2 regions of the Arthrobacter sp. JUb115 genome follow, and region 1 is predicted to be linked to the other one. Evidence: predicted binding sites of a transcription regulator. Region 1 holds the regulator's gene; the other holds the start of a gene.
What was found. Region 1 encodes Rex, which represses fermentation and respiration genes when NADH is low (regulators of the CRP and FNR family bind a similar motif). Its sites were predicted from a motif close to CTTGTGAANNNNTTCACAAG; they were not measured.

Region 1 (15,139 bases):
GCGGCTGGCGCATAATCGCTGGCGGCCTAGAAATCAATGCCCGGCCGGGCGTGCTTGCGAGCAAAATGCCATCCGCCCCACAACAGCAAGGCGAACACCGGAATTGTGGCGATCGTGTACAGCCCCACCGGGAAGACCTCGCCGTTTTCCCCGGTCAAGGTATCGAAAGAAATCAGGACGGTGATAACCAGCAAGGAAATCAATCCGACCCAACCGGTAATGGGCGACCCGGGCATGGGCAGCGAGGAAACAGAGCCCTTTTTCTTGCGCAGCATGAGCTGGCATCCGAAAATCGAGGCCCAGGTGAACAGCACGCCGATGGATGCGGTATTCAAGGCAAGGTCGAAGGCGAAGGAATCTCCGAGCCAGATGTTCAGGATGACGCCGGCAAGATAGACCACGCCCACGGTGATAATGCCGGTCGAGGGAACAAAGTGCTTGTTCATCTTCGCGAGCCACTGCGGAGCATGCCCATTGCCGCTCATGGTGCGCAGGATGCGGCCGATGGAATACAGGCCCGAGTTGCACGAGGACAGCGCAGCGGTAATCACCACCAGGTTCATCGCGCTGCCAACCCAGCCCAGGCCCATCTTCTCGAAGACCGTGACAAACGGGCTGACCCCGGATTCGTATTCGTTCCATGGCAGCACCATGGCCAGCAGGGAGACGCTGCCTACGTAGAAGACCAGGATGCGAACGACCACCGCACGGATTGCCGATGGAACTTCCTTTTCCGGGTTCTCCATCTCGCCGGCGGCAATGCCCACCAGTTCAATGGCGTTATAGGCGAAGATCACCGAGTTCAGGACCAGGATGCTGACGAAGAAACCACGGGGGAACATTCCGCCCTCGCCGTTCTCATCGCCGATGAAGAGGTTGGCCACCGACGCGGTGTGGTCTCCCACCTGTGCGTTGGTCACCACCATGTATGTACCCACGGCCAGGAACAGGACGATCGCGGTCACCTTGATGCAAGCTGCCCAGAACTCGAATTCTGCGAAAGCCTTGGCGCTGAAGAGGTTGATGGCCACCAGCAGCAGCAACGCGCAGAACGCGGAAACGGTTACCGGAACATTCGGGAAGAAATACTGGAAGTACAGGCCGATGGCGATCAGCTCGGCAATGCCGGTCATGATCCAATTCAGCACGTACATCCATCCGGAGATGAAGGCGCCCTTGGGGCCGAAGAGCTCAGCCGCATACGAGACGAAGGAACCGGAAGTCTGGCGGTACATGATCAGTTCGCCCAGTGCCCGCATCAGCAGGTAGGCCAATGCGCCAGCTACCAGATAGGACAGCACCAGCGCCGGACCGGTCGAGGCCAGGCGCCCGCCGGAGCCCATGAACAGGCCCACACCGATGGCTCCGCCGATCGCGATCATCTGGACGTGGCGGCGGCTCAGGGATTTCTTGTAGCCCTCGGCACTGATTTCCGGGGTTGCCGGGCGATGCTGACCAGATGGCATAGATGAACTCCTGACCTACGGACGCGTTCAATGAATCCGTGCAAAAATCGTGAAATGAATCCGGTGATTCACTGGATGGTCCAAGCCGTACGGGCGGGGATTCCACGCGCAACCGCGAGTCGGGCCGTGAAAAGTCTACTCCTCCTTTCTTAGAGTTCCGGACGAAACCGACTAGCATTCATAGGGTGAGTAGCCTGAATAATTCCGCATTGCCCGAGAAGGTCTCCGATGTCTTCGATCCAACGCGCTGGCGCGTGGTCGAGGGATTCGACTTCACCGACATCACTTACCATCGCCAGGTCCAGCGAGCGGCGGATGGAAGCATCGTGCGCGACCTTCCGACCGTGCGCATCGCTTTCGACCGCCCCGAGGTGCGCAACGCCTTCCGCCCGCACACCGTGGACGAGCTGTTCCGCGCCATGGATCATGCCCGCATGACCAGCGACGTGGCCACTGTCCTGCTGACCGGCAATGGCCCCTCGGAAAAGGACGGCGGACACGCATTCTGCTCCGGCGGCGACCAGCGCATCCGTGGCCGTGACGGCTACCGCTATGCCGAAGGCGAGACCCGCGAATCCATCGACCCGGCGCGTGCCGGGCGCCTGCACATCCTGGAAGTCCAGCGCCTGATGCGCACCATGCCCAAGGTTGTCCTCTGCGTCGTCAACGGCTGGGCTGCCGGTGGCGGCCATTCGCTGCACGTGGTCTCGGATCTGACCATTGCCTCGAAGCAGAACGGCAAGTTCAAGCAGACCGACGCTACCGTCGGTTCCTTCGATGCCGGATACGGTTCGGCATTGCTCGCCCGCCAGGTCGGGCAGAAGACCGCCCGCGAAATCTTCTTCCTTGCCCGCGAGTACTCGGCCGATGACATGGTCCGCATGGGCGCCGTCAACGAGTCGGTAGAGCACGAACGCCTCGAAGAGGTGGCCCTGGAGTACGCAGCCGACATCGCCCGCCAGTCCCCGCAGGCCATCCGCATGCTGAAGTTCGCTTTCAACTTGGCCGATGACGGCTTGGCCGGCCAGCAGGTCTTCGCTGGCGAAGCCACCCGCATGGCGTACATGACTGATGAGGCAGTAGAAGGACGCGACGCGTTCCTGGGCAAGCGCGACCCGGATTGGTCCAACTACCCTTACTACTTCTAATCTTCCGCGACGGAACGAGGACCGGATATGGACAGACAACTCTCTGAACTGCTCGCAGCCTTGGCCACGGCGGCCAATGACGGGGGGCCGGCCGTTGAGGTATTGCTCGATGAGAGCAACCCCAACGGCTGGCGCATCGAGTACTTGGCACCACAGGACCTGCCAGGTTTCGAGCAGCCCATGGCAGTGGTGCGGACTTCCGGTTCCACCGGCCGGGCCAAGCGCACGGTGCTCAGCGTTTCGGCGTTGGCATCCAGTGCGCAGGCCACGGCCGAGTTCCTCGGCTTCGAAGGCCAGTGGCTGCTGGCCTTGCCGGTGCACTATGTCGCGGGACTGAGCGTGCTGACGCGTTCATTGTTCGCCGGCACCAAGCCCGTGGTGATGGACACCGAGGGCAGCTTCTCGGCCACGGCATTCACCGAAGCCGCCAATCAAATGATCGACTCCCGCCGGATCACCTCGCTGGTTCCAACCCAGCTTGCCCGGCTGCTGGATAACCCGGCGCCGGAAACCTTGCAGGCGCTGAAGCGTTTCGACGCCATCCTCTTGGGCGGCGCGCGAGCCAGCAAGGACCTGCTGGTTAGCGCCCGACACCATGGGCTGAAGATTTTCCAGACCTATGGGTCCTCGGAAACTTCCGGCGGCCTGGTCTACAACGGCACGGCCCTTCCCGGCGTGCAGCTGGCAGCGCATGAGGGGCGCATCTGGGTCGCCGGCCCCATGCTCGCCGACGGATACGCCAACTCCCCCGAAGCCACCGCCGAGCACTTCATTGAACGCGATGGTGTCCGCTGGTACGTCACCGATGACCTGGGCACCGTTGAAAAACAGCGCTTGAAGATCATTGGACGCATCGATGATGTGATCAATACCGGGGGCATCAAGCTTTCGGCATCGAAGATTGAAGGGCTGCTGGAAGAATTCTTCACGCAGGCAATCGTGGTCCCGGTGCCCGATCCGCAATGGGGCCACAGCGTTGGCCTGGCCTATGCGGGCCCGACCAATACCGCCGATGCCTTCGAAGCGGTGCGCCGGACCTTGGGCAAGGAAGCGGTGCCCAAGCACGTGCGCCACTACCCTCTTGGCTTGCCGCAGCTGCCTAATGGCAAGTTCAATCGACAACTGGTCATCGAAGAACTAGGCGTTCGCGACTAGTCTCGATTCGCCTTGCACGCCTAATCGCGGGAAACTAGAGGGTACGAGTTTCCGCTTGCCCTGAAAGGACAGAAAGTGGCCACACTTTCCCAGTGGGTTTCTGGGGCGCGTTTGCGCACCTTGCCTATCGTCATTGCCCCGGTTGTCATCGGTACCGCAGCCGCGCTGGGCGAAACTGGAACCGTTCATTGGTTCCGTTTCGTCTTGGCTCTGCTGGTGGGCCTGCTGCTCCAGGTCGGAGTGAACTACTCCAACGACTACTCGGACGGCATCCGAGGCACCGATGACGAACGCGTCGGCCCGCTGCGCCTGACCGGTTCCAAGCTCACCGAGCCGAAGAACGTGCGCAATGCCGCTTTCGGCTGCTTCGGGCTAGCCGCCATCTTCGGTCTGGTCCTGGTCATCATTTCTTCCTCGTGGCCGCTGCTGCTGGTAGGCGTCGCCGCGATCTTCGCCGCTTGGGGCTACACCGGCGGCAAGAACCCCTACGGCTACCGTGGCTTGGGCGATATTTACGTTTTCATCTTCTTCGGCTTGGTCGCCACCTTGGGTACCACCTTCACCCAGATCAACCAGCTGACCATGGCTTCGCTGTGGGGTGCCATCGGCACCGGCCTGATTGGCTGCGCCCTGCTGATGGCCAATAACGTGCGAGACATTCCTACCGATAAAGAGGTGGGAAAGATTACCTTGGCTGTGCGCCTTGGCGAACACAATGCCCGCTTGAGCTACGTGCTGATGCTGACGGTAGCCATCCTGCTCCCCTTGCTGGCCACCAGCGCCTTCCCGTGGATGTGGCTGATCCTGCTCACCTTCGTTCCTGCAGTGGCTCCATCGCTGCTGATGCTTCGCGAGCAGCAGCTGCCAAAGCTGGTGCTGGTGCTCAAGCAGACCGGCATGGTCAATGTCGTATATGCGGTGCTCTTCTCCTTGGCTATCGCCATCGAGGTTTTGGCCTAGCCACCGCTGCAGAAGGAAAAACGAGATGGGCTGGCCGGATCAATTGATCCGGCCAGCCCATCTCGTTAATTGTTCTGCCGGCCATGCGTGAATGGCTGGCTATGCAGTTCGAGGTGAACCTGCGTGGGGAAATTTACTCGGCGCCAGGGGTCTGCTTGCGCTGTGATTCGTCGAATTCATCCTCAACGGCTTCATCAGCTAGCTGCATCCTGGTCTTGTTTGCCGAGGTCTTGCTGAAAGCGTTGCGGATATCTTCGTTCGCCTTTAGCCGAAGTTTATTGAAGAAAAGGTAGGCCACCGCGAAGGCCACGACCAGGCCAATGATTCCGGAAACGAAGATTGGCCACTTCATACCTAACCAGAGGCCCAAGAAAACGGCTAGGAATATGCCTAGGCGGATAACGGTATATTTCACAAACTGCATAGTCTCAATTCTACCGGTGAACCTGTGAACAGGATTATCACTAGAATGGAAGCATGGTCCGCTTATTGATTTTCGCCGCAGTGGTTTCGGTTGCTTTGACGATTTATACCCTGATCGAATGCGCTCGTGCAGAGCGCCGCAGCATTCGTTCATTGCCTAAGCCTGCGTGGATTGCGGTCGTCATCCTCCTTCCGCTAATCGGAGCCGGTTTGTGGTTCCTCCTAGGTCGCCCTGTTGCGTCAAATGGCACCCCTGCGCAGAAGTCCATGGCTCCGGACGACGATGAGGATTTCCTGCGCCAGCTGGAGGTCTGGCGCCGCCAGCAACAGCGTGAAGCCGACTCGAAAGCGCGTGAGCAAGACCTCACTAAACGTGAAGACGTGCAGAAGGCCGATGGCGAGAAACCAGCCAAGCCTGAGGCCAAGGAACCGAAGCCAGGTGCAGAACGCAAGAACAAGCCAGAAGGCACCGACAGCTCTTCGTCTGAAACCGAATAACCCCCTAGTACTGCCGGGATCCCGGCAACCAGCCCAGCACGCGTGCCAGCGCCGCTGGGCTTTTTCATGCCTCGCGAGAACTTCGGGCATTCTTGCAGGCGGCCAGGGACGCGGGGCTTCCTCTACGGGCGCTGGAGGGGCGGACGGGGGGCAGGCGCCGGTCAGTGCCCCGCACTTGAGTACCAGGGCCCGCAACGAACGCTTAAAGTACTGCGAGCGGCCTCCCCGCTAAAGGGAAACCGCTCGCAGTGCTGGATTCTTAGGAACTAGACTCCGGCGTAGGAGTGCAGACCGTCGAAGAAGATATTCACGATGGTGAAGTTGAAGACCACGCACAGGAAACCGATGATCGACAACCAGGCCGAGCGTGGGCCCGTCCAGCCACCGGTGGCACGGGCGTGCAGGTAGCCTGCGTAGACAACCCAGATCACGAAGGACCAGACTTCCTTTGGATCCCAGCCCCAGTAGCGGCTCCAAGCGGCCTCAGCCCAGATCGCACCAGCGATGACAGTGAAGGTCCACATCACGAAGCCGATGGTGTTGATGCGGTAGGCGAAGTTCTCCAATGCGCCGGCACCTGGCACCACGCGCATGAAGGGCAGCTTGTCGTCCTGTCCAGCGGCCAGCCGGTTCATGCGAGCATGCTGTACCAGCTGCAGCACATTCATGGCGAAGCTGATGGCGAACAGTGCCGATGCCAGGACGGCGATGGAGACGTGAATGACGATCCATGGCGACTGCAGGGCAGGAACGAGGTGGCCAACCGGTGTCGGGAAGCCGATGGTGGCACCGCACAGCATCAAGGTGACCAGGCCGGAGATGAAGGATCCCATGAAGCGCAGGTCCTTGAAGATCAGCACCAGCAAGAAGACCAGAGCCACCAGGAATGCACCGGTGGACAGGAACTCGTACATGTTGCCCCAGGGCACTCGGTGCGCGGCTATCGCACGGGAAACCACGGCACCGCCGTGCAGGGCAGCGGCCAGCCACATCAGCACCACGGCAATGCGAGCCGTGGGGCGCTTGGCCGACAACTGCGTGTACTCCATCTTGTCGGTCACGATATGCTCGCCGACGTTGTCGGCACGCACAGCGGCACCCCGGCGCGAACGGGGCTTGGTGCCCACGGCGCCGCCGGCGCTAACCAGCAGTTCCTCGTCGCGCTTGAGCGCTTCGGAATCCATTTCGCTGATGGACTTGTTGGTCTTTGCCAGGTCCAAGGCGAAAATGATGAAGACCACTCCGTAGACCATGGCGGCCAGCAGCATGAACAACTGGCTGTATTCACCCAGCGTTTCATTGATTGGCGCTAATGCCCCAGCGTTATCCATTTACTGCTCCTTGGTTCTGCTCCTGGCTTGCCAATGGCCAAGCCTTGTCAAAGATCTTCTGTAGTTCTGCAGCTTCGCGTTCCAGACGCGGATCCTCGCCACGTGCCAGCAGTGCGTACTCGATACTACGCTTGCCGTTTTCTTGTTTCAGCTTCACCCAGACGCGGCGACGCGGGGTGAACAGCGAGACCGCAAGGCCGATCAGCGCCAGACCTGAGAAAATGCCGATTGGCAGCTTGCCCGGGTCATGATTGATGTCCAATGCAACGAAGCGCTTGAGGTCGTCAAAGGTAATCGAGCCCTTGCCGTCGGGCAGCTCGTAGGTCTGCCCCGCTTCGAGGATGATGCCGCCGGCATCCAAATCACGGCTGTTCAGCGGTTCCATCTTCTCCGTGTCCAGCACGAACACGTTTTGCGGGTTGCCGTCGTCAAGGCCCAGATCCCCGAAGTACGAGTTCAGGTGCAGCTGGGGGTTGATGGCGTTGGGATCGCCCGAGATGCCGAAGCCGTTCTCATCCACCAGTGCGGTTGGCAGCAAGAAGCCCTGGAAGCCCAGCTGCGATGGCTCGGCGTCCGGAACCTTCAGCACGAACATCGAGGTGTAGACCGAATCCTGCGGAATGGAAACCGCCGGGCCGGAATAGGAGACATTGCCGTTGCCATCCTTGACGGTGATCACCGGGGCGTAGCCATTGCCGACCAGGTACACGTCACCGCCGCTGATCCGCAGCGGATGGTTGACCTTCAGCTCCTGCTTCACTGGCTCGGCATCGGGCGATTCGCGCACCTTGACGTGGGCGGTGAAGTCCAGCGGCTGTCCGAAATGCGATTCGGATTCGCGGTCGAAGATGATGTCGAATTTGTCCAGCGTCACAGCAAAGGGCGGCAAATTATCGGCATTGAAGCCGGTGCCCGGGGTGAAGGAGTCGTAGGCCACCAGCGAATTCACGAAGGTCTCCCCCTCGACAACCACGCGCTGCCCGGTGTAGCCCAGGGCTCCGCCGATCGCGGCCGAAGCCAGTACGCCCATCAGCGAGATGTGGAAGAGCAGGTTGCCGATTTCGCGGGTATACCCGCGCTCTGCGGCAACCGAGGCCCCGGTGGCATCCTCGCGGCGCTCGACACGGTAGCCGCGCTTCTTCAGGATCCTGAACGAATCCTCGATGACCTGCTGGTCATCGGGCGTATCCGTCTCGCCTTCCAGAATTTCATGCGAGCTGTACTGGGGAAGTCGTTCCAGGCGCACCGGGGTCCTCGGCGGCGGGGTGCGCAAGGCTTTGGCGTGCTTCTTCACACGCGGGATGATGCAGCCAATCAGCGAGACGAACAGCAAGATGTAGATCGCGGAGAACCACACCGATGAATACACTTCGAACATCTGGAAGCGATCCAGCCATGGACCAGCGGTGGTGTGCTGTTCCAGGTACTGGGCTACAGATTCGGGGTTGGCGTCGCGTTGCGGGAAGATCGATCCCGGTACCGCAGCGACGGCGAGCAGCAACAGCAAGAACAAGGCTGTTGGCATCGATGTCAGCTGGGTCCAGATCCAACGCATGGAACCCATGAATCCCAGAGCAGGCGCGTCGCCAGTTCCCTTGGAATTCCGTTGTTGTTTCGCCATTAAATTGGCAACCTCACTTCATTGGCAAACCAGTTTTGCAGTTCTGCTACCCATGTTCCCCACAGACCGGTCACCATGACCAGTCCCAAGGCAATGAGTAGTACCCCGCCCAAACGCATGATGAAAACCTGGTGCTTGCGGAAGAACGCCAGCGCCTGCATGCCGCGCTGCAACCCCATTGCAATCAGGATGAAGGGCAAACCCAATCCGAGGCAATAGAACACAGTCAGGAGCGTTCCACGCCCTACGTTCGCGTCCACACCGGTGGACATGATCAGTACCGCACTCAAGGTGGGGCCGATGCACGGTGCCCACCCCAGGCCGAAGGTCAGCCCCAGAACCGGGGCACCCCACAGGCCTGCGGGCGGTTTCCTGTGGATCTTGCGGTCACGCTGCATCCAGGAGAAGCCGCCCATGAACACGATGCCCATGAAGACCACGACCAGGCCCAATGCCTGGGTGACCCAGGAGCCGTTGAACCTGAGCCACGCGGAGGCCTGGCTGAAAAGCACGCCCGCTGCGATGAAGACCACGGAGAATCCCAGGACAAAGAGCAGTACGCCGGAGACCACGCGGCCGCGCCGGTGCTCCTTCAGATCCGCACCAGTCAACCCGGTGACGTAACCGAGGTAGCCCGGCACCAGCGGCAGGACGCAAGGCGAAAGGAAGGAGACCAGCCCGGCCAGCAGTGCTACTGGGGCAGCCAGCAGCAACGACCCGTCCAGGACGATGTCGGCAAAGGGATTAGTGGTCACTGATCAGCTCACAACTCTTCGGTCAGAGCGGAGTCGATCAATGACTTCAGGGTGCCAGGCTCTACGGCACCGATCACGCGGGCACGGACACGGCCCTGGCGGTCCAGCACCAAGGTGGATGGAACCGCTTGCAACGGGACGTACTTGGTCATCGCCAGCTGGATGTCCCCGGAGGTATCCTGTACCGACTCATAGGGAATCTCGAAAGTGCGCTCGAAGGCCTTCGCCGCTTCGGCTTCATCGCGTACGTTGACGCCAATGAATTCGACTTTCTCGCCGAAGCCTTCAGCGATTTCCTTCAGATCCGGTGCCTCGATGCGGCACGGAGCGCAGGCGGCATACCAGAAGTTCATGACTACGGGCTTGCCCTGCCACTGCGTGAAGTCGATATCGGTGCCATGGTAGGTGGTGGCCTTGAGGGCAACCGGTTCGCTGCGCTTGGAAACTTCGTACTCTTCCACGGCGCCGTCGCCAGCGATGTAGTTCTTGCCGTCGCCGCTGTTTGCTTGCGCGGTCAGCGCATCTTCCTTGCCGCTGCAGGCAGCCAAGGGCACCACGGCGGCGGCAACCATGAGCGAACGCAACATGGTGCGGCGGCTCAAGTGGCGAGGATTAGGCACAGGATCTGTCATTTTGCTTTAGGCTCCAGGGATATTCGCCGCGCCGGCAAGCAGCTCGGGGCACGGTTCGGTGTAACGCACGGAGACCAATTCGTCTCCCTCAAAATCAAAGCTGGTGATGGAAGCCAGGGTGCACTCGCGCTGGCGCGGATCGTGCCACAGCGGCTTCTTCTCGGCGGCGCGGCGCGTAACCCAGATCGGCAGCTGGTGGCTGACGATAATGACTTCCGCTCCTTCGCCGTGCTCGGCGAGGGCGGCCTTGCGGTGCTCATCCATGGCCAGGCGCATGCGAGCAACCTGCTGGGCATATGGTTCGCCCCATGAAGGCTTCAGCGGGTTGACCAGCAGCGGCCAGTACTTCGGCTGACGCAGGTGCTCCGCAACCTTGGACAGCCCTTGCAGCTTGTTGCCGGCTTCGATAACCCGCTCGTCGGTGTGGACCTGCAGATCCAGAGCATTGGAGGTCGGCGCGGCTGTCTGCTGGGCTCGCAGGAGCGGTGAGGCCACCAGACGCACCACGTTGCCGCCTTCTGCTTGGCGCTTGGCAAAATATTCTCCTGCCCCATCGGCCATCTGGAATCCGAGTTCCGAGAGCCCGAAGCCGGGGATCCTGCCGTAGAGCATACGGTCAGGGTTGAAAACTTCCCCGTGGCGCAACAAATGGACGGTCGATAAAGGCATGCCTCCAGTGTCTCAAATATTCGGTGCAAATTAGCCATATTGTGGCCACCGTCAACTATTCACAGGACACGCATTGGAATCCCATATGGAAAAACCATCCTTTCGGAGGGGTTGCTCACAATCGACTGCCACTACGCTTAGTCAATAAGACAGTTCGACCAGAAGGACGCATCATGAGCGACAACGATCCTAACCAGCCGGGCCAGCCCTACAACCCGGGCCCTTCCGGCCAGGGTTCATCGCAGAACCCGTACGGCGAAAACCCCTACGGCCAGCAGCCCTCGCCGTACGGCCAGAACCCGTACGGCCAGAATCCGAATCCTTACGGGCAACCGCAGGCACCGGGCTACGACCAGTATGCCCAGCAGGGAGGTTACGCCGGCGTGCAGCCGCCGACCGAGCGGCCACGGACCTTGGCTATCGCCTTTGGCTTGATCATGCTCGCGGGCATCTTCAGTGCCCTCGCCAGCTGGCTGATGACCAACTCCAACATGATGGCCAACATGATTGGCCAGCAGTGGTCGCTGGTGCAAGAAGAGTTCCAGAACCAGATGCAGAGCACCCCGGGCATGGAGCAGGATCCACTGGTTGAACAGATGATGGCAAGCCCTGAGGCCTTCATGGCCCAGGTTAATTCCATGATGTCGACCTTCGTGATTATCTCCATGATCATCACCTTGGCCCTGTATTTCCTGGTGGGCTTCTTCGTTGGCCGCGGCGTGGGCGCCATGCGAATTATCGCCACGATCCTCGGTGCGCTTTCACTGCTGAATCTGGTGACTATCGTTCCAATGATCAGCATGTTCGCTGACACTCAAGCCGGAATTATCAACGCTGTCTACGTTGTGGGCATCTTGTTGGGCATTGCAGGCGTGGTCTTCGCCTGGTTGCGCCCTTCTTCGCAATACATTGCGCAGCGCCGCCAGGCTCGCCTGGCCGGCTTCCGCTAAACGCATGGCCGAGCCTCTTCGCGAGGCCCTGCAGGGACAATAAAGGCGTAGCCGCTCCATCCACCCAAGGGATGACGCGGCTACGCCTTTTCTCGTCTGCGCGGCTTCAGCCTTGAACGGCGAGGTATGCCAGGATCTGCAATTCAGTGGAAAGATCAACGCGCCGCAGGTTCATGCCCGCGGGTACGCGAAGCGGCATCGGTGCGAACGAGAGCACCGAGCGGACCGAAAGCGCGGCCAGTTCGTAGACCAGGTCCTGCGCAGCATCGCCCGGAATTGCCAGAACAGCGATGTTGATTTCTTCGCGTTCAACCACTGCGGCCAAGTCCGCGATCGCTTCCACGTGCAGCTCGCCGACCGGGCTGCCGACCAGTGCGGGGTCGATATCCAGGATCGCCTTGACGTTGAAGCCACGAGTCCTGAAGCCTGCATATCCGCTGAGCGCGCGCCCCAGGTTACCGGCGCCGAGGATGGCCACACGCCAGTCCTGGTTCAGGCCGAGGGTGCGGCTGATATGTTCTGCCAGTTCGCGGACCACGTAGCCCACCCCGCGGGTTCCGTAGGAACCCAACCAGGAAAGGTCTTTGCGCAGGATGGAGGGGTTCACTCCAGCTTCCTTGGCCAGCACCCCGGAACTGGTGCGTTCCAGGCCCTGGGCTTCCAAGGCGTTCAGCGCGCGCAAGTACTGGGTCAGTCGAGCCAGCGTGGCCTCAGGCAGGACCCGGGCTTCAAGCTCTGACATCTTCGTTCTCCCGCACTTTTCGGTGCTCTTGAAGAGCACAACGCATTTTCATTTATTCGGCAGCGGCTAGCTGCTCAGTAGTCGTTCCAGACGCTGTGCGTCGATGTGCCAGAAGTCGCGGACTTCTCCGTTGATCAGCAGAACCGGCACTTCCTCGTGGTGCTTGGCCAGCAATTCAGGGTGCTGGTCAATATCCAGTTCGGAAAACTCCATATTCAACCGGCCAGTCACCTCGGCCACGGTTGCGCGTGCGGCCTGGCACAGGTGGCAGCCTTCTCGAACCAACAGCTGGATCTGATTCAAAGTACTCACCTGCCTATAATCTCACGAGCCGTAACCGCCCTTAAACTTGGCAATGAAATAAACTGGATCAAATGTCTTCCATCGATCATCACCCCAGCCCGAATTCCGCCCTGGCTCCGGACACGGTCGCCGCTTTCTTCGATGTAGATAACACCCTTGTGCGCGGTGCATCGCTGTATCTGCTGGCCCGGAAACTGCATGAGCGCCGCTTCTTCCAATTCCGCGAAATCCTCTGGTTCGCGCTCAAGCAGTTGCGCTTCGCCGCGCGCGGTGAGCACCTAGGGGACATTCACCAGATTCGCGACCGTGCGTTGATGATGGTCCGAGGGATCCCGGTGTCCGAGATCGAGAAGATCGGCAACGAGATCTATGACGAATACATCGAACCCAAGCTATGGACCGGTACGGTAGCCATTGCTCGCCAGCATCGGACGGTGGGCCGTGAAGTCTGGCTAGTCACTGCCACTCCCCTGGAAGTGGCGAATGTCATCTCGCAACGTCTCGAACTTACCGGTGCATTGGGCACTGTAGTGGCCAGCGAAGACGGTTTCTACACCGGAGCGCTGGCCAGCCCGATCCTGCACGCTGCGGAAAAAGCGCAAGCGGTGCGCACCCTGGCGAAGGCTCGCGGCATCTCGCTGTCGAAATCATGGGCATACTCGGATTCCTACAATGATGTTCCCTTGCTTGAAGCTGTGGGACACCCCGTATGCATCAATCCCGATGCGCGGCTTCGCGCCTACGCCAAGCGCCGCGGCTGGCAGGTCTACGATTTCCGCACCGGCCAGCGAGCTGCCAAACTAGGCCTGAAGGCCGCTGGAGTGCTTGGTGCGCTCTGGGCGGCGCGACGGTCCATTCTGCGCCGTTCCGGCTCTTAGGCCGGCGCTGGGCGGCTTTGGATAAAGCAATCGCCACCGTTCAACAGTTTCACTGTGAAGCGGTGGCGATGATTGCCAAGCGGCAAATGCTCAGAAGTAGATTTACTTCTTATTACGACGCTGGTGGCGGGTCTTACGAAGCAATTTGCGGTGCTTCTTCTTCGACATACGCTTGCGGCGCTTCTTGATAACAGAGCCCATAGTGGTTCCTCACAAACTAAATAAATGCGTCAACCCCAAATGCCTGCTTGCGCGCGAGCCCAAGGACAAGGTTGACCGGACGTTAAACGTTCCTTAACAGATTACCCGCTTTTCGGTCATGCTCTGACCATCGCGCGGACTATCGACCGTAAGAACCGGTACCGTGCTGCGGATCAATGGCCGCGGCATTCAGATATGATTCCACGGCGTTTTCCGGAACGCGATAGGAGCGACCGAACTGAACAGCAGGCAAATCACCGGCGTGGATCAGCCGATAAACGGTCATTTTGGAAACGCGCATCATGTCGGCCACTTCGGCCACAGTCATGAAACGGGCTCCGGCAAAATTCTGTTTATCCGTCATGCGGGATATTCTCCTGACGCTGATCTCTTATTCGTCGCGTTAATTTAGCGAAGATGAACTTACACGACTTTGGATCAACATCGGCGGTTCAGGTTCACGTTCGCTTTGTACTAGTCTAATCGCACTTTTGTAACTTTTGCATCACGAAACACACACGTGACCATCTGAATCACATTTTTTGATGCCTGAACGAGACAATCCGCGTGATTTCACCGGGTCCCCAATGAATTCACGCGGATTGCAGCGCTGCAGATTATTAGATGACGCCCTGTGCGAGCATTGCGTCTGCGACCTTCACGAAGCCCGCGATGTTGGCGCCGGCGACGTAGTTCCCCGGCATGCCGTACTCGTCTGCAGTAGCAGCACAGCTGGTGTGGATGCCGACCATGATCTCAGTCAGGCGACGCTCGGTGTGCTCGAAGCTCCATGCATCGCGGCTGGCGTTCTGCTGCATCTCCAGAGCGGAGGTAGCAACACCACCAGCGTTGGCTGCCTTGCCCGGGCCGAAGAGCACCCCTGCATCCTGGAAGATCGAGGTCGCTTCAGCGGTAGTAGGCATGTTGGCGCCTTCGGCCACTGCGATGGTGCCAGCAGCAACCATCTTCTTTGCGGCCTCAGCGCCCAATTCGTTCTGGGTTGCGCAGGGCAGCGCCACGGTGCCTGCAACGTCCCAGACGCTGCCACCGGCAACGTACTTCACCTTCTTGGTGCCACGGCGTTCGGCATACTCGGAGATGCGGCCGCGCTCAACTTCCTTGATCTGACGCAGCAGATCCAGGTCGATGCCGCCCTCGTCAACGATGAAGCCGGCCGAGTCGGAAGCCGTAACGACCTTCGCTCCCAGTGCCTGCGCCTTCTCGATGGCGTGGATTGCCACGTTGCCCGAACCGGAAACGACCACGCGCTGGCCATCGAAAGTCTGGCCGCGGGTCTTGAGCATTTCTTCAGTGAAGATCACTGCGCCGTAGCCGGTGGCTTCCGGGCGAACCAGGGAACCGCCCCAGCTCAAGCCCTTGCCCGTCAGCACACCGGACTCGTAGCGG
Region 2 (15,139 bases), on a different contig from region 1:
CGTCTCCACCGGGCGGCGGCCGGACATCGGGAACCTGGGACTCGAAGCACTCGGGGTGGACCCGTCCCGGCGGTTGCAGGTCGATGACACGATGCTCGTGGCGGGCACCGACTGGCTCTACGCCGTGGGAGATGCCAGCGGGCGCAGCCCGCTGACCCACCAGGGCAAGTACCAGGCCCGGGCCGCGGGCGAGGCCATTGCCGCGAGGATCAATGGAACCGGGGTTCTCGATGCGCCCTGGGGCAGGCATGCGGCCACGGCGGACCACCATGCGGTGCCGCGCGTGGTCTTCAGCGATCCGCAGATCGCCGCGGTCGGACTCACCGAACGCCAGGCCCGCGACGCCGGTCTGCAGATTTCGGTTATCGAGCACGATCTGGGTGCGGTGGCCGGGGCGAGCCTGCACGCCGACGGGTATTCCGGGCGGGCCAAGCTGGTGATAGACCAGGCGCGTTCGGTGATCGTCGGCGCCACTTTCGCTGGCCAGGATGCCGCGGAACTGCTGCATGCGGCCACCATTGCGATCGTCGGCGAGGTCAGCCTGGACCGGCTGTGGCATGCGGTCCCCGCCTATCCGACGATCAGCGAAATCTGGTTGCGGTTGCTTGAGGCGCTGCGGTTCGGGTGAACCTGGCTGTGACCGAATCAGCGTTCGGAAGTGGTCTGCAGGCCGCGCCCAACGCATTAGACTGGTAGTGAATGGGATGGCCAGACGGTCGCGTGGCAAGCAATTGCCCCGAGGAACGTCCGGGCTCCGCAGAACAGGGTGGTGGGTAACGCCCACTCGGGGTAACCCGCAGGCTAGTGCCACAGAAAATAGACCGCCAGGTTTTCCTGGTAAGGGTGAAACGGTGGTGTAAGAGACCACCAGCACCCCAAGCGATTGGGGTGGCTAGGTAAACCCCACTCGGAGCAAGGTCAGACAGACTGCGTTATGAGGGCTGTTCGCCCCATGCAGTCGGGTGGACCGCTAGAGGCTGCCGGCAACGGCAGTCGTAGATAGATGACCGTCCCGCTTCGGCGCGACAAAACCCGGCGTATCGGCCATCCCATTCACACTCTTCCTCCCTGCGATTGCGCCGGCATCAGCCTTTAGTGCGCTGGTGAGATGATTCACAGTCCCCGATCCTCAGTTTTTCTGCGCACGGTCTAGAATGGATCATGTACTTACGAGGATGATCCTGTTACCTCGTGCCACCGCAAAAGCAATGGTGCTTCCCACGGTGCCAACCGACTTTATGGATCTGCGAGTCGGCTGAATTGGAAGGATTTTCTGTGACCCAGCAGTCTGTCGTTGCCCAGCAAGAATGGAGCGGGCGCGAAGAGCTCGCCGAGGCCATGATCCCACTGATCGGACGTCTGTACCGCAAGAACAATGTGGTGACCTCCGTCTACGGCCGCAAGCTGATCAACCAGTCCGCCATCGACATCATCAAGGCCCACCGCGTAGTGCGCCGCATCGATGGCGAAGAGCTCGACCTGAACGACACCAAGGCCATCCTGGATGCCATCGAGGCCCTGAACGTCGGTTCGGTAGCAGTTGACCTCGGCCGCGTGAACAAGAAGTTCAAGGAATCCGGTTCCGCTGATTTGAACGCTTTCCTGGCTGATGAATTGGGCGAGAAGGTTGGCCAGGCCGGCGCAACCGACGCTGAACCCCAGGACGTTGTCCTCTACGGCTTCGGCCGCATCGGACGCCTGCTGGCCCGCATCCTGATCGAGCGTGGCGGCTACGGCCTGCGCCTGCGCGCCATCGTGGTCCGCAAGGGCTCGGATGACGACATCGTCAAGCGCGCTTCGCTGCTGCGCCGCGACTCGGTGCACGGCCGCTTCGAAGGCTCGATCACGGTCGACGAGGAAAACAGCACGATCCTCGCCAACGGCACCCTGATCAAGGTCATCTACTCGAATGACCCGACCACCGTCGACTACACCGAACACGGCATCGACAACGCCATCGTGGTGGACAACACCGGCCGCTGGCGCGATGAGGCCGGACTGTCCCAGCACCTGGCCGCCAAGGGCGTTTCCCGCGTGCTGCTGACCGCACCGGGCAAGGGCGATCTGAAGAACATCGTCCACGGCATCAACGATTCGTGGATCACCGCAGAAGACAAGATCGTCACCGCTGCCTCGTGCACCACCAATGCCATCACCCCAGTGCTCAAGGCCCTGAACGACAAGTTCGGTGTCACCCACGGGCACGTCGAGACCGTTCACTCGTTCACCAACGACCAGAACCTGATCGACAACTTCCACAAGGGCGAGCGCCGCGGCCGTTCGGCAGCGCTGAACATGGTGATCACCGAAACCGGTGCCGCCAAGGCAGTGGCCAAGGCCCTGCCGGAGTTCGAAGGCAAGCTGACCGGCAACGCGATCCGTGTACCGACCCCGGATGTCTCCATGGCGATCTTGAACTTGAACCTGGAGAACGGGACCACCAAGGAAGAGCTCAATGCCTACCTGCGTGAAACCTCGCTGACCTCCAGCCTGCACAAGCAGATCGACTACATCGATTCGCCTGAGGTTGTCTCCACCGACTTCGTCGGCTCGCGCCGCGCCGGCATCGTTGACGGCCTGGCCACCATCGTGTCCGGCAAGAACGCTGTCGTCTACGTTTGGTACGACAACGAGTTCGGCTACTCCTGCCAGGTTGTGCGCGTCATCGAATCGATGGCCGGCACCCACCCGGCTGCAGTGCCTGCAGTGAAGGCTGAAGCCGTCACCGCCTAGGACCTCGCTGCTTGCAGCTGAAGGGACCATCCCAACGCATTGCGCGCTGGGATGGTCCCTTTTGCTATTCCATCCGGGTGGCACGAAGCCCTCCAAAGGACCTTCCGGGTCCAGGGGGCCAACGAGAACCAGTACCTGGCCAGCACCTCTCCAGCAAAGTCCAGGCAGGTCTCGACCTTTGCGCGCATCCGGGCGTGGAGGTCCGCTTGAGCCTGCGCCGTCCCTGCGTCAACGGCGGCTGCAGGTGCGCCGCTTCGCGGGCATCTCTGTACCTCCGCACTGCTAGGCTTTAGGCCATCAAGCATTGGATCGAGGTTGGTTAGTGGACAGTACCCGGACGCTGGCGGCGCGCATGGCGAGCCAGCTGCTACTGGAGCCGGCAGAATCCGTACTGCAGGCCGCAGAACGAATGCTCGCGTTCCAGTCCCAGGACTTCGCTGCAGGACGCTACGCGCTGGCTCAGCGCTCCGCAGCGCAAGAATCCCGACAGCAAGTCGATGCGCTCTTCAGCGAAGGACGGCTCGTGCGGTCATGGACCATGCGGGGCACGCTGCATATCTGCTTGGCCGAAGATGCGCGCTGGATGACTCGCGCAACGCGTGAACGCACCTTGCGCTCATCGGCCACACGGATGCGGGGACTGCAGATCGGCACCCAGGACATTGACCAGGCAGCTGGCATCATCAGCGCGCATCTGCAGGAGCACGGGCAAGCCAGCCGCTCCGCGCTCTTCAAGGCACTGAACCAGAATGGAATGGAGACCGGCCAGCAGCGAGGACTGGTTATCCTGCAGGTCCTCGTCCTGGACGGGTTGATCTGCCAGGGGCCCATTCCACAAGACGCGAAACTCATCGCGCAGGACTTCGTGCTCGTGGATGAATGGATTGCACGTCACCGGGAACCAGGAGATCCGTTGGCGCAACTCTTGCGCCGGTACCTGCACTCGCATGGGCCAGCTACCCTTCGCGACGCAGCCTGGTACACGGGACAGACGCTGACCACCATGAGAACCGCCGCGGAAGCACTCGGCGGCTTGCTGTCCAGCGCAGGAAGCGATGAGCGCGGGGAGTGCTACTGGGTCATCGCCGGCAGCCGCGCCCACCGGGAGCTTGAAGCGATGGAGCCCGCCGGGCTGCCACTGCGCCTGCTCGGTCCCTTTGACGAGTACTACCTGGGCTACGCGAATCGCACGCTGGTAGCCGACGAGCAGATGGCTGCGCAGATCCTGCCCGGCAAGAACGGCATGTTCCTGCCCTTCTGGCTAGAACAAGGCAGGGCTTCGAAGCTCTGGAACGCAGAAACAGCGCCCACCGGCAAAATCGGTGCGGCGCTGCATCAGCGGTATCTGGACTTCAAGACTGCCCGGTAGGCGGCGGGAGGCCTAGTGGCCGAATGGATCCTCATCGGTACCCGGCAACCAGGTGTTGCCAGGCACGCCCCAACCCAGAGCCTTCTTGGCCTTCTTCCACTTCTTCTCCCAGCGTGGCTGCAACTTGTCCACGTAGAGGTAGCCATCAAGGTGGTCGTACTCGTGCTGCATGATGCGCGCGAACCAGCCGTGCGCTTCGAAAGAGATCGGATTGCCGAACTCGTCGAAACCCTCCACCTTCGCATAGTCGGCACGCTGCAGCGGGTAGTTCAACCCGGGCACGGACAAGCAGCCCTCGGAGTCGTCATCAGCATCCGCAGGAGCCTGCGACACCTTTGAAAGCGTGAGCTTGGGGTTGATCACTACGCCCCGCTCGGGAGCATCGTCCTGGTCAGCGAAGACGTAGGTGAACATGCGCAGGCCCAAACCGATCTGCGGAGCCGCCAGGCCCACGCCATGCGCTTCATCCATGGTGAGGTGCATATCGGCAACGAGCTCGCGCAAGGCGCCATCAAACTCGGTGACCTCCACCGCACGCTTGTGAAGTACAGGTTCTCCGTAAACAGTGATCTGCCGAATAGGCACGTGATCGGTTCCTTTCAAAAGTGCTTAGAGTGCTCGTCCAATAGTTTCACGCATGATCTCGCTTGTGCCACCGAAGATGGTCAGCAAGCGGGAGGCGGTGAAGGACTGGGCAATCGGGTACTCCATGATGTAGCCATAGCCGCCATGCAGCTGCAAAGCCTGATCGGAAAGCTTTTTAGCGCTCTCACTAGCCCAAAGCTTGACCTCGGCAGCCTCGGAAGGATCCAGCTCGCCGTCGTTGAATGCCAGGACGGCCCGGTCCACGAAGCTCTGGGTGACATGCGCCTCAGTCTTCAGGTTAGCCAGCTCGAAACGGGTGTTCTGGTACTCGGTCAGCGCCTGGCCAAAGGTCGAGCGGTTCTTCGCATGCTCCAGCGCCTGCTCGAAGGACGCGGTGCAGATCGCCGAGGCAGCCACGGCAATAGCCAGACGGGCCTGGGGAAGCTGCGCCTTGACATAGGACAGGCCCTGTCCAGCTTCGCCAACGAGATCCGCAGCCGAGACGCGGACATCGTCGAAGAACAGCTCAGCGGTATCAGAAGCCCGCAGCCCGATCTTGTCGAAGGGGCTGCCGTTGGTGTACCCCTCGGAACGCTCGACCATGAACAGCGAGAATGACTGCTCGCCCGCACGTCCGCTCTCGCCATCGGTGCGCGCAAGCACCAAAGCGGCATCGCCAAACGCAGCATTGCCAATGAAAGTCTTCTGGCCGCTAATCAGCCAGTCATCGCCATCGCGGACCGCCTTGGTGCGCACCGCACGCAGGTCAGACCCAGCGCCAGGCTCGGTAAACGCACAAGAGGTAATGGTGGAGCCATCGACCATGCGTGGAAGCCACTTGTCCTTGAGCTCGGCAGAGCCGTAGGAGAGCAGGTACGGCAGCACCAGGTCGTCGTGCAGGTGGAAGGCCAATGCTACGGACAGATGCCCCGAACGCACGAGCTGCTCATCAAGCACTACACGGAAGCGGTAATCATCGATGCCCATGCCACCGAACTGCTCAGGCACGGCAAGACCCAGCAGGCCGTTTTCACCGGCAGACTGCCACACCTCGCGGGGGATCTGATGATCCTTTTCCCACTGAGCGTATTTACCGGAAATCTCCCGGGCATTGAATTCCGTAGCCAGTTCACGGAACTGCTCGTGGTCCTCTTCAAAGAGCGCGCGTTTCACAGGGGGAGTACCTTTCGGTGGATGGAACGAAGGCATAAAGCTCACTGGCTTGCCGAAGTACATCATCCATTATGGTCGCTCAGGCCAATGCGTGCCTATTCGCCAGGGCAAACAACGATTCAAGTCACTAGATAACGCAAAAAGTCTCGAGAAACACGGGGATAGACCCCAAAACACAACGCATTCGAACATAGTTTCGAATCCGTGTTCCAAGCCGCCGAAATATGACTTAACACCGCATCAGGGCAGCACTGCGCTCGCCGGTAGGTTCGAAGTGCCTGTTCAGTCGGTCTCGTCGGCGACGAGTCTGCAGCCGGGATCCGCGCGTCAGGGCGTTGGCTTCACCGGAACCAACGATAAATCGGATCGGGTCCTGGGGAAGACGAGTGGCCCGTTGTGCAGGGGTGGGCAGTGCCGATAGTGCAACCCTGGACTGTCCCGATGGTTCCGGATCACTCTACGCGAAATCGATCCGGTTGCCGCTTGGTGGAATCCGTTTGTTTCGAGACTGCTGGCAGGATTGCGTGCGATCGCGTCGAGGCGCTCGACCTGTGCCTTGGAAGCGATCTTTTCAGCTTCGGCAGGTGCCTGGGCATCTGGTGGTTCCATGCGGTGGCCATGGCCGGCGGTGATAGCGGTTGGCGGCTAGCGACGCGATGCTGAACGCCGTGTCGGATTCGCTGGCGGGGACTGGCGGTGTATGCCTCTGGATTCCAGGTGTTCGGTCTGAAGTCATCCGGGGTCCGACGCCTTGCCGATTGCGCTTCAAGGCGTCGGAAACAAGAAAAGACCTGGTTCGGAATTTCCATTCCGAACCAAGTCTTTCGATCTGGGGTGAGTAACGGGGTTTGAACCCGCGACCTTCTGGACCACAACCAGACGCTCTACCGACTGAGCTATACCCACCATGTCTACTTCGTTACTAGTCAGAAGCTGCAGTGCTCATGATTTCGTACCGGGCAACGAGAAATACTATACACGTATCCAGGCCGGAAATACCAATTCGCGCAGCGCCATCTCCGGGATTGTGACGGGATGCTCATTATTCATGGCCGTGGGGCTGTTGCTCGCCGCTGAACTGCCACATGAGATGAATCCCCGTGCCGTGATCACGCCTTCGCCGGCAGTACCTGAGGGAAATGCTTTGCTGCAGGTGCAGGGCCCGACGACGCTAGGCATCGAGGGTGGAAGCCGATATAGTTCGAGCCACCGTGAAGAATTGATGATGGGGGAATTCTTGGGCATCGACGATCTTCTGGAAGCCTTGAATGCTGGCCAGAGAATTACCGCCGGTTCGCCGCTGCATGCGCTCATGCATAGCACAAGCCAGGACGCGCTGCGCATTTGCGCGGAGCTGAACGACGGCTACCGCAGCCCAGGGCAAGTGCGGGATTTGCTGCGGCAGCTGACCGGAACGAACGTTGACGACTCGGTGGTGCTATTCCCGCCGTTCAACTCGGAGTTTGGCCGCAATATCGAACTGGGGAAAAACGTCTTCATCAATGCTGGCTGCAAATTCCAGGACCAAGGCGGCATCAGTATCGGGGATGAGTGCTTGATTGGGCACAACGTCGTTGTGGCAACACTTAATCACGATCTTGAACCTGCTCGGCGGGCGGATATGATTCCGGCTCCAGTGATCATTGGGCGCAACGTCTGGATTGGCGCGAACGCGACCATACTTTCCGGTGTCACGATCGGCGAGAACGCAGTTGTCGCTGCCGCCGCGGTCGTAACGAAAGACGTACCTGCCGGCGCTGTTGTGGTTGGCTCGCCAGCCAGGGTGGTGCGCACGGTCTAATTCTGCGGCTCGTCAGCTGAGCGGCGGCGTTGCCAGGCGTGCGGGTTAAGCAAAAGACTCGATCCAGAACTTTCGTTCGGGATCGAGTCTTTGTCTCTGGGGTGAGTAACGGGGTTTGAACCCGCGACCTTCTGGACCACAACCAGACGCTCTACCGACTGAGCTATACCCACCATGTTTGCTTCGTTACTAGTCAGAACGCTTTTGCGAACCAATTCCGTATTTGGCAACGAGAAATACTATACACACAATTCCGCGCTTGATGCCAATCGGAAGGCCCCTGGGGCACTGTGCAGTGCATCACCAATGCGCCGGGGCCTTCGTTTAGCGGCTAGCCGGCGCTTTGGGTGATCCCTGCGGCGATCTTCCTGGCCTCATCGGAGGTTGGTCCCGGCGCCGGAACCATGATGGCGTCGCGGTAGTAGCGAAGCTCGTTGATCGAATCCTGGATGTCGCCCAGTGCGCGATGGTTGCCGGTCTTGGCTGGAGCGCCGTAGTGCGCCTTCGGGAACCAGCGGCGGCTCAACTCCTTCAAGGTCGACACGTCGATAATGCGGTAGTGCAGGTGTTCGATGACCTCAGGCATATCGCGTGCCAAGAAGTTCTTGTCGGTGCCCACCGAGTTGCCGCCCAGCAACGCCTTGTTCGGCTCCGGAACGTGCTTCTTGATGTAGTCGACCACCAGGCGCTGGGCTTCCTCCATGGAAATGCCGTTCTCCAGCTCGGGCAGCAGGCCGCTAACCACATGCATATTGCGAACGAAATCATCCATCTGCGCCAGAGCTGCCGGCTCGGGCTTGATGACTACCTGGATGCCCTCGTCGACGATCTCCAGATCGGAGTCGGTAATGAGCACTGCTACTTCGATCAATGCGTCGTTAACCAGATCCAAGCCGGTCATTTCGCAATCGATCCATACAATTTTTTCTGAGTTACTAGCCACGTAACCAATCTACACTTCAAGCAGGGCTGTGGGGGAGCGCACCCCGTTACGGGGCGCAAGGGCAGTGTTTCAACCGGCCTGGACGCGTGCTCGATGCTAAAATCATCTGAGATTTCCGGCTGTTGAATTGCCTGCTCGCAAGGGCGCGGCACATGCGACGCTGGCTTAATTACTCTCGAACTCATGTCCGTTACAGCCCGAGGTGTCAGTGTGTCAGCCAGCAAGCCAGCAGCAGTGAGCTCCCCGCCCTACGCTGGAGTGAATCGGACCCTTCTCAGCGGCGTCATCGGTTCCTCCCTGATCCTTTTCGGATCCTTCGGTACGGGGTGGCTGGCCAGCGTATCCCCGCTGAACCGCGACCCGTTCTTCATCATGCTGCGCACCGAACCGGCTGGCGTGATCGCCTGCGTGATCCTGCTGGCCCTGGGCTGCTGGGTCCTCTTCCGTTCCTGGTGGCGACTGGGCCAGAAGCTCAAGGGCTGGGGCGAGGGTTCGCTGAAGGTGGTCCGCCGTGCGGTGTGGCTGTGGAGCATCCCGATGTTCGTCACCCTGCCGATCATGAGCCGGGACGTCTTCGCCTACATCGGCCAAGGCCGGCTGGTGGATGCCGGGCAGGATCCTTATGTTGACGGAATATCCTCGCTGAATAACTGGTTCCAGCTCGGTGCCGACACCATGTGGGCGCAGGACGGCACCCCCTACGGCCCGCTCTACCTGAGCATCGAATTCCTCGTGGTCAAGCTGACCGGCCCTTCGACCGACGCGGCGGTCCTGGCCTTCCGGGCCATTGCATTCATCGGCGTGCTGCTCTGCCTGCGCTACGTGCCCAAGCTTGCCGAACTGCACGGTGTTTCCGGGGCCAAAGCCGCCTGGATGACCGTGGCGAACCCGCTGTTCCTGGTGAACTTCGTGGCCAGTGCGCACAACGATGCACTGATGACCGGCCTGTCGGTCTGGGCCGTCTACCTGGCATGCAAGCGCTACGGCTTCTGGGCCATCGTGGTGCTGGCGGCCTCGGTGGGAGTCAAGCCGATCACCCTGGTGCTCCTGCCGTTTATCGGCCTGCTCTGGGCAGGGCCAAACGCCGCCTGGCCGCGCCGCATCCTCTACTGGTTCTACACCGGTACGATCTTCCTGGCCCTGATGACCGTGGTTGGGTGGCTCAACGGCTACTGGTTCGGTTGGCTGAAGGTCATGCTCTTCACCGGCACCGGATACTCCATTTTCTCCCCGGTAGGGATCGCGGTCATCGCGCTGAGCGGGCTGGTCTCCGCCTTCGGGCTGTCCACCGAGTGGATCCTGCCCGCGGCAAAGCTCTTCGGCCGCCTGGTCGGCGTAGCCATCGCCTTTGTCTTGATCTTCCGCGGAAAGCACTCGCACCTGGTGCAGCGCATGGCTATCGCCTTCGCGGCGATTGTCGTGCTCTCTCCGGTGATCCAGCCGTGGTACCTCCTGTGGCTGTTGCCGTTCTTCGCCGCTACCGGCCTGCGCGATGACTGGCAGATGCTCTGGCTGCACCTGACCACCATCTTCTTCCTGGCCTACCAGGCCGCTGACCAGATCTTCGTCTGGCAGTTCCTGCAGGATTCCCTGGTTCCACGCGTCCAATTGATTTCCTGGGGCATCTCCATCGCCTGCGCCTTGTACCTTGTCTTCTTCGATCCGAAGACCAAGAACATCTGCGCTGATCTGCTCAGCTCGACCAACTGGCTGAAGAAGAGCAAGAAAGCCTAGTGGCAGTGGAGCAGCCGAAGCTGGCACCGCAGCACTCAAGCCTGCGGTCACTATCTTGGCAGGGGTTCACCGCCTCGGCCATGATCACCGTCGCCTCCTGGGGGATCGGCTGGTTCCCGCGCACCCAGCTGTCCCCGCTGGCACGCAGCGGCTTCTTCATAGAATTCCGAACCGAAGTGCCAGGTGTCATCAGCTGCATCGTGCTGATGGCCCTGGGAATCGTCTGGTTGACCCGAACCTGGATCCTGGCCCGGCCATGGGTCCAGGCTGCCGGTGAGATCACCGGACGGGAACTGGCCCGCGTGCTGGCCATGTGGTCTGCTCCGCTGATGCTCAGCTTCCCGATCCTCAGCCGTGACGTCTACTCCTACCTGGCCCAAGGCCGAATGCTGCACGCCGACAAATCCCCGTATGCCGAGGGCGTGTCCGCGCTTCCGGGCTGGTTCGATGGCGGATCCGACAGCCTGTGGGCGCAATCGCCCTCGCCCTATGGCCCGTTCTTCCTCGTGCTCGCCCGCATCATCTACTTCGCCTCCAACGGCATTCCCGAAATCGGCGTGGGCCTGCTGCGCGTCATTGCCGTGCTCGGTGTCTGGGGCTGCTATCACTTCACTGCGAAGCTGGCGCAGAAAATGGGACAGAGCGCCAACTGGGCCAACTGGGCCATCGTGGGCAATCCGCTGTTCCTGCTGACCATGATCGGCGGCGTCCACAACGACGCGCTGATGATCGCCGGTGTCTTCAGCGCCTTCGCCTATGCCTACGACCGCCGCCCCATTGCCGCTACGATGGCTCTGGCCATAGCCGTGTCGGTCAAACCCATCGTGCTGCTGGCGCTGCCTTTTATCGGCTTGATCCTGCTGGGCAGGAGCCCGTCGATGCGCGAGAGGTGGAAAATCTGGGCCAAGGTCGCAGCCCTCTCGCTGACCTGGCTGCTTTTGATCGGTGCGGTCACCAACCTCTGGTTCGGCTGGCTGCTTGCCATGTTCACTGCGGGCGACGCGGCGTTCCCGTACGCTCCCGTGGGACTGATCGGCTGGTCGCTGAGCAACCTGGCTGGCATATTCGGCGCTGATATCTCCTTGGTGAATGCCATCGTGGTGGGCGTCTTCCAGGTCATCGCGCTGGCCATTGTGGCGCGCCTGGCGCTGGCCAAGGAGATCTCCAGCCCGGTCCGCCTAGCGGCGTGGGCGCTCTCGGCGGTCGTGCTGCTGGCTCCGATTATCCAGCCGTGGTACATCCTGTGGTTGATGGCGCTGTTCGCCATTTCGCACAAGGTGTCCTGGGGATCGGAAAAGCTGATGATCTATGCATCCAGCCTGATCCTGGTAGCGGTTTTCGTCGACCAGCTCTCCATCGAGCAGTGGCACTCGGCCTGGCTGATGAAGACCCTGGCTGGAGTGCTCGTAGCGAGCCTGTTCATCGGCCTCTTCACTGCCGATGCCAGAACCAGGCAAGTGCTTCGCGGGCCGAAAGCATAGCCAAGGTCACATTCTGCAGCCCAGCTTTCTCCCGGAAAATTCCGCTTAGATAGAAATATGCAAACAATGTTCTGGCCAGCGGCAATCGCCATTCTCGGCGGCGCCCTCTTCTTGGCGTCCGCCGGCGTTTTCCTGCTGGCCGTGCAATACCGCCGGCATGGACGGTTGTCCTGGCGCCGCACCATTACCACCGCAACCGCAGCCGTCTACGGATTCGGCCTGTTCAGCTACACCATGCTTCCGCTGCCGTCCACGCGCGACGAATTCTGCCGTCCCGGGGTGGCCATCCCGCAACTGGTGCCCGGCCGTTTCGTCGATGACTTCAGGCTGGCCATCGTGGAACGCGGACTGAGCGGATTCGCCACCAGCTTCACCTTGTGGCAGGTGCTGTTCAACATCATCTTGTTCATGCCCCTGGGCATCTTGGCCGTGCGCTGGCTGCGCGGCAACATTTTCACCGGTGTCCTGCTCGGCTTCGCGGCCTCGCTGGCCATCGAGCTGACCCAATACACCGCTATTTGGGGGTTGTACACCTGCGCCTACCGCGTGGCCGACGTCGATGACCTGATCACCAACACTGCCGGCGCGCTGCTGGGCGCGATGATCGCCTACCTGCCGATGTTCCGCTTCCTTTCCGGCCCGCTGGAAGCGGACGCGGCCAATGCGCCGGCGCGGCCAGTGACCCGCGCCCGCCGTGTATTGGCCAACATCTTCGATGCAGGCTTCACCGCCGGCGCGCTCCTTGTCATCGGCGCTGCCCTGGAACTGCTGGAGCGCTTGGGTGCTCCGGAGTTCGGCCAACAGTGGATGAACTTCTGGCTTCCGCTGTTCGTGGTCTTCTGCGTCTTCTGGCTGCCGAGCCTGGCGCCGGGACGGGCCACCCTCGGCCAGCGCTGCGCCTGGCTGATGCTCACCGACGGGCAGGGGCAACCGGCTCCGGCCGGCCGGGCCTTGCTGCGCAGCCTGCTCGGATTTGGCGGGATTAACTTCCTCTTCCAGATTTCCACCAGCATGGTCGACTTCACGCCCTACCCGCTGCTGAACATGCTCGTTGTGATCTATATCGCGATCAGCGCCTTCTACTTCATCTTCGAGGCGAATCACCGGGGGCTGGCCGGAAAAATCAGCGGTACCGGTTTCATCGACCGTCGCGCCCTTTGAGCCAAGGCACCCCAGCACCGCAAGGCGCACGCTAAAATGGAACGCGGTGGTCTGCGCCTCGGGTGCGGTCCAGCAAACTCGCGTTTGAAGACATACCGATAATTCCCAAAAAGTTAGGTCTGCTCAGCAGCATGGAAGATAACAAACCAGAGGTCCCGGCCGAACCGCACCGCGCCGTCCTAGGCACGGCCGTAGGCGCGACGGTCCTCATTGCCATCGGCGCATTCGTGCTCTCGTTCGCTGCATTGACCGACCTGGCCGAGCGCTCGGGCATCAGCCCGCGCCTGGCCTGGATCTGGCCAATCATCATCGACGGCATGATCGTGGCCGCCACCGTGGCCATCGTGGCCCTGAACGGCTTCCATCGCAAGGCCATGATCTACCCGTGGTCGCTGCTGTTCTTCGGTGCGATCGTTTCCACTGCGGCGAACTCCACCCACGCAATCTTGACCGTGGACTCGATCGAAAACGGGGTGCCGCCGCTGGTTTCCGCGCTGGTTGCCGCCATGCCGCCAATCGTCTTGCTGGCCATCACCCACCTGACCGTGCACATGTACCAGAAGAAGTCCGAAGCCGCGAAGCTGCGCGCTGAGCTGGAATACAACGAAGAGCGGGAAAACGCCGAGAAGTACGGCGTCGCTTATGATGATGGCTACAACGCTGCGCTGACCGACACCAAGACCGCCGAGGAAGAACGCCTATCGGTCCTGGAACAGGATCACCAGGACGCGCTGGCCCGAGCCCGCGCCGAAGGCATCGCGGCAGGCCGATCGGACTCGAAGGTCACCCCGATCAAGCAGAACGCGCAGCCAGCCAAGGAAACCAAGCCTGCAGCGCAGAAGAAGACCGAGGACAAGGCGCCATTGTTCGACGACATGGCTAAGCGCCTTTCCCGCCCATAAGGGCCGTCGCCGCACCCGGCTGGCGCCAGGGCATGGGCATGAGGACAGCATTTTCAGGAACGCTTTAGCATCCAGGAGGCATCAATGATGGATCCGGCGCAGGGCCAGGCGAACGACGAGTTCTCCGAACAGATTGCGGCCGCCGTTGAGCAGTACAAGTCTGTGACCGGCGAACTCAATACCGTCATGTCGGCCATGAAGGCGAAGATCCGCCGGTTGTTCGCGAATTCCGAGGTGCAACCGCTGTTCATTACCGGCCGGGTGAAATCGCCGCAGTCCTTCGCGGCCAAGGCCTCGCGCCGGCTGCAGGAAAGTTCCGAGACCGCCCCGGTGCTGGAATTCCCCAACCCGCTGCGCGAAATCCACGACATGGTGGGCATCCGCATCATCGTGATGCTGCCCCATGAAATCCAGCAGGTTGCCAGCCTGATCAAGTCGCACCGCGACTCCTTCGACTGCCGCAGCGACCGGGAGAAGGACATCGGCTCGGTGGAGTCCGGCACCTACGGCTACTCCTCGCGCCACCTGCTGCTCAAGACCCGCAGCGAGCCGATCGTGCGCAAATTCCAGGAGGCCTTGGGCAAGCCGGTGGTAGCCAGCGGCAACTTCGTCTTCGAAGTGCAGATCCGCACCGTGCTGCAGCATGCCTGGTCCGAAATGGAACACGACATCCGCTTCAAGCATCCCGGCGAGGCCGCCTGGAATCCGCAGATCGACCGCCACTTCACCGCCACCGCTGCGATGCTGGAAACCGTGGAGGACTACTTCACGGACATCGACGAGCTGTACCATCGCCTGAACGGCTACCACGACCAGCAGGGCGCCGGATCCGAGCCGTTGACCGGCGAGAAGATCGGCGAAATATGGCAGACACTGTTGCCCCACGTCGACCGCAAGCGCGATGACGATTGGTCCTGGGCCGCCGAGCTGCTCGGCTCCCACGGCATCGACCAGACCTGGCAGCTGGCGCAGCTGCTGGATGCGAATGTGGTCACCGATGTGCGTGCGGCGCTGGACCACCGGTACTCGCCGGGCCCGGACCGCTTGCTTGACGACGTGCTGCTCTGGCGCTTCGGCAAGGACCACATCGACAAGACCAGCGGCGGGGACCTGCGCCGCGAAGCCTCCTTGCGCCGCCGCCTGATCCAGATGATGGATTACCGATCGCAACCCAGCGACAAGGAATAATTTCGATTCGAAGCCCGGATTTCCACGGCGGCGGAAGTGCGGGCTTCGATTCTTTAGCCAGCTCAACCC

Region 2: the regulator Rex is predicted to act here: its motif matches at 1,101-1,120, upstream of EDF61_RS04740 (glyceraldehyde-3-phosphate dehydrogenase).

Annotation. Positions count from the first base shown of each region.
Region 1 is NZ_SOBS01000003.1:149,273-164,411, reverse strand. It holds gene EDF61_RS06255 (amino acid permease) at 27-1,466, opposite strand; gene EDF61_RS06250 (1,4-dihydroxy-2-naphthoyl-CoA synthase) at 1,652-2,614, shown strand; gene EDF61_RS06245 (AMP-binding protein) at 2,642-3,769, shown strand; gene EDF61_RS06240 (1,4-dihydroxy-2-naphthoate polyprenyltransferase) at 3,845-4,729, shown strand; gene EDF61_RS06235 (DUF4229 domain-containing protein) at 4,863-5,153, opposite strand; gene EDF61_RS06230 (PLD nuclease N-terminal domain-containing protein) at 5,207-5,650, shown strand; gene ccsB (c-type cytochrome biogenesis protein CcsB) at 5,917-6,981, opposite strand; gene resB (cytochrome c biogenesis protein ResB) at 6,974-8,602, opposite strand; gene EDF61_RS06215 (cytochrome c biogenesis CcdA family protein) at 8,602-9,357, opposite strand; gene EDF61_RS06210 (TlpA family protein disulfide reductase) at 9,366-9,959, opposite strand; gene EDF61_RS06205 (histidine phosphatase family protein) at 9,996-10,658, opposite strand; gene EDF61_RS06200 (AI-2E family transporter) at 10,832-11,608, shown strand; gene EDF61_RS06195 (redox-sensing transcriptional repressor Rex) at 11,715-12,389, opposite strand; gene EDF61_RS06190 (glutaredoxin family protein) at 12,417-12,662, opposite strand; gene EDF61_RS06185 (HAD family hydrolase) at 12,725-13,531, shown strand; gene EDF61_RS06180 (30S ribosomal protein bS22) at 13,634-13,732, opposite strand; gene EDF61_RS06175 (helix-turn-helix domain-containing protein) at 13,872-14,096, opposite strand; gene gdhA (NADP-specific glutamate dehydrogenase) at 14,353-15,139, opposite strand, start outside.
Region 2 is NZ_SOBS01000002.1:321,436-336,574, reverse strand. It holds gene EDF61_RS04750 (dihydrolipoyl dehydrogenase family protein) at 1-628, shown strand, start outside; RNA gene rnpB (RNase P RNA component class A) at 701-1,056, shown strand; gene EDF61_RS04740 (glyceraldehyde-3-phosphate dehydrogenase) at 1,276-2,733, shown strand; gene EDF61_RS04735 (winged helix DNA-binding domain-containing protein) at 3,056-4,102, shown strand; gene def (peptide deformylase) at 4,115-4,687, opposite strand; gene EDF61_RS04725 (acyl-CoA dehydrogenase family protein) at 4,712-5,860, opposite strand; tRNA gene EDF61_RS04720 (tRNA-His) at 6,691-6,766, opposite strand; gene EDF61_RS04715 (DapH/DapD/GlmU-related protein) at 6,909-7,661, shown strand; tRNA gene EDF61_RS04710 (tRNA-His) at 7,759-7,834, opposite strand; gene orn (oligoribonuclease) at 7,993-8,604, opposite strand; gene mptB (polyprenol phosphomannose-dependent alpha 1,6 mannosyltransferase MptB) at 8,788-10,338, shown strand; gene mptB (polyprenol phosphomannose-dependent alpha 1,6 mannosyltransferase MptB) at 10,344-11,819, shown strand; gene EDF61_RS04690 (VanZ family protein) at 11,877-12,980, shown strand; gene EDF61_RS04685 (DUF2637 domain-containing protein) at 13,112-13,882, shown strand; gene EDF61_RS04680 (GTP pyrophosphokinase) at 13,967-15,070, shown strand.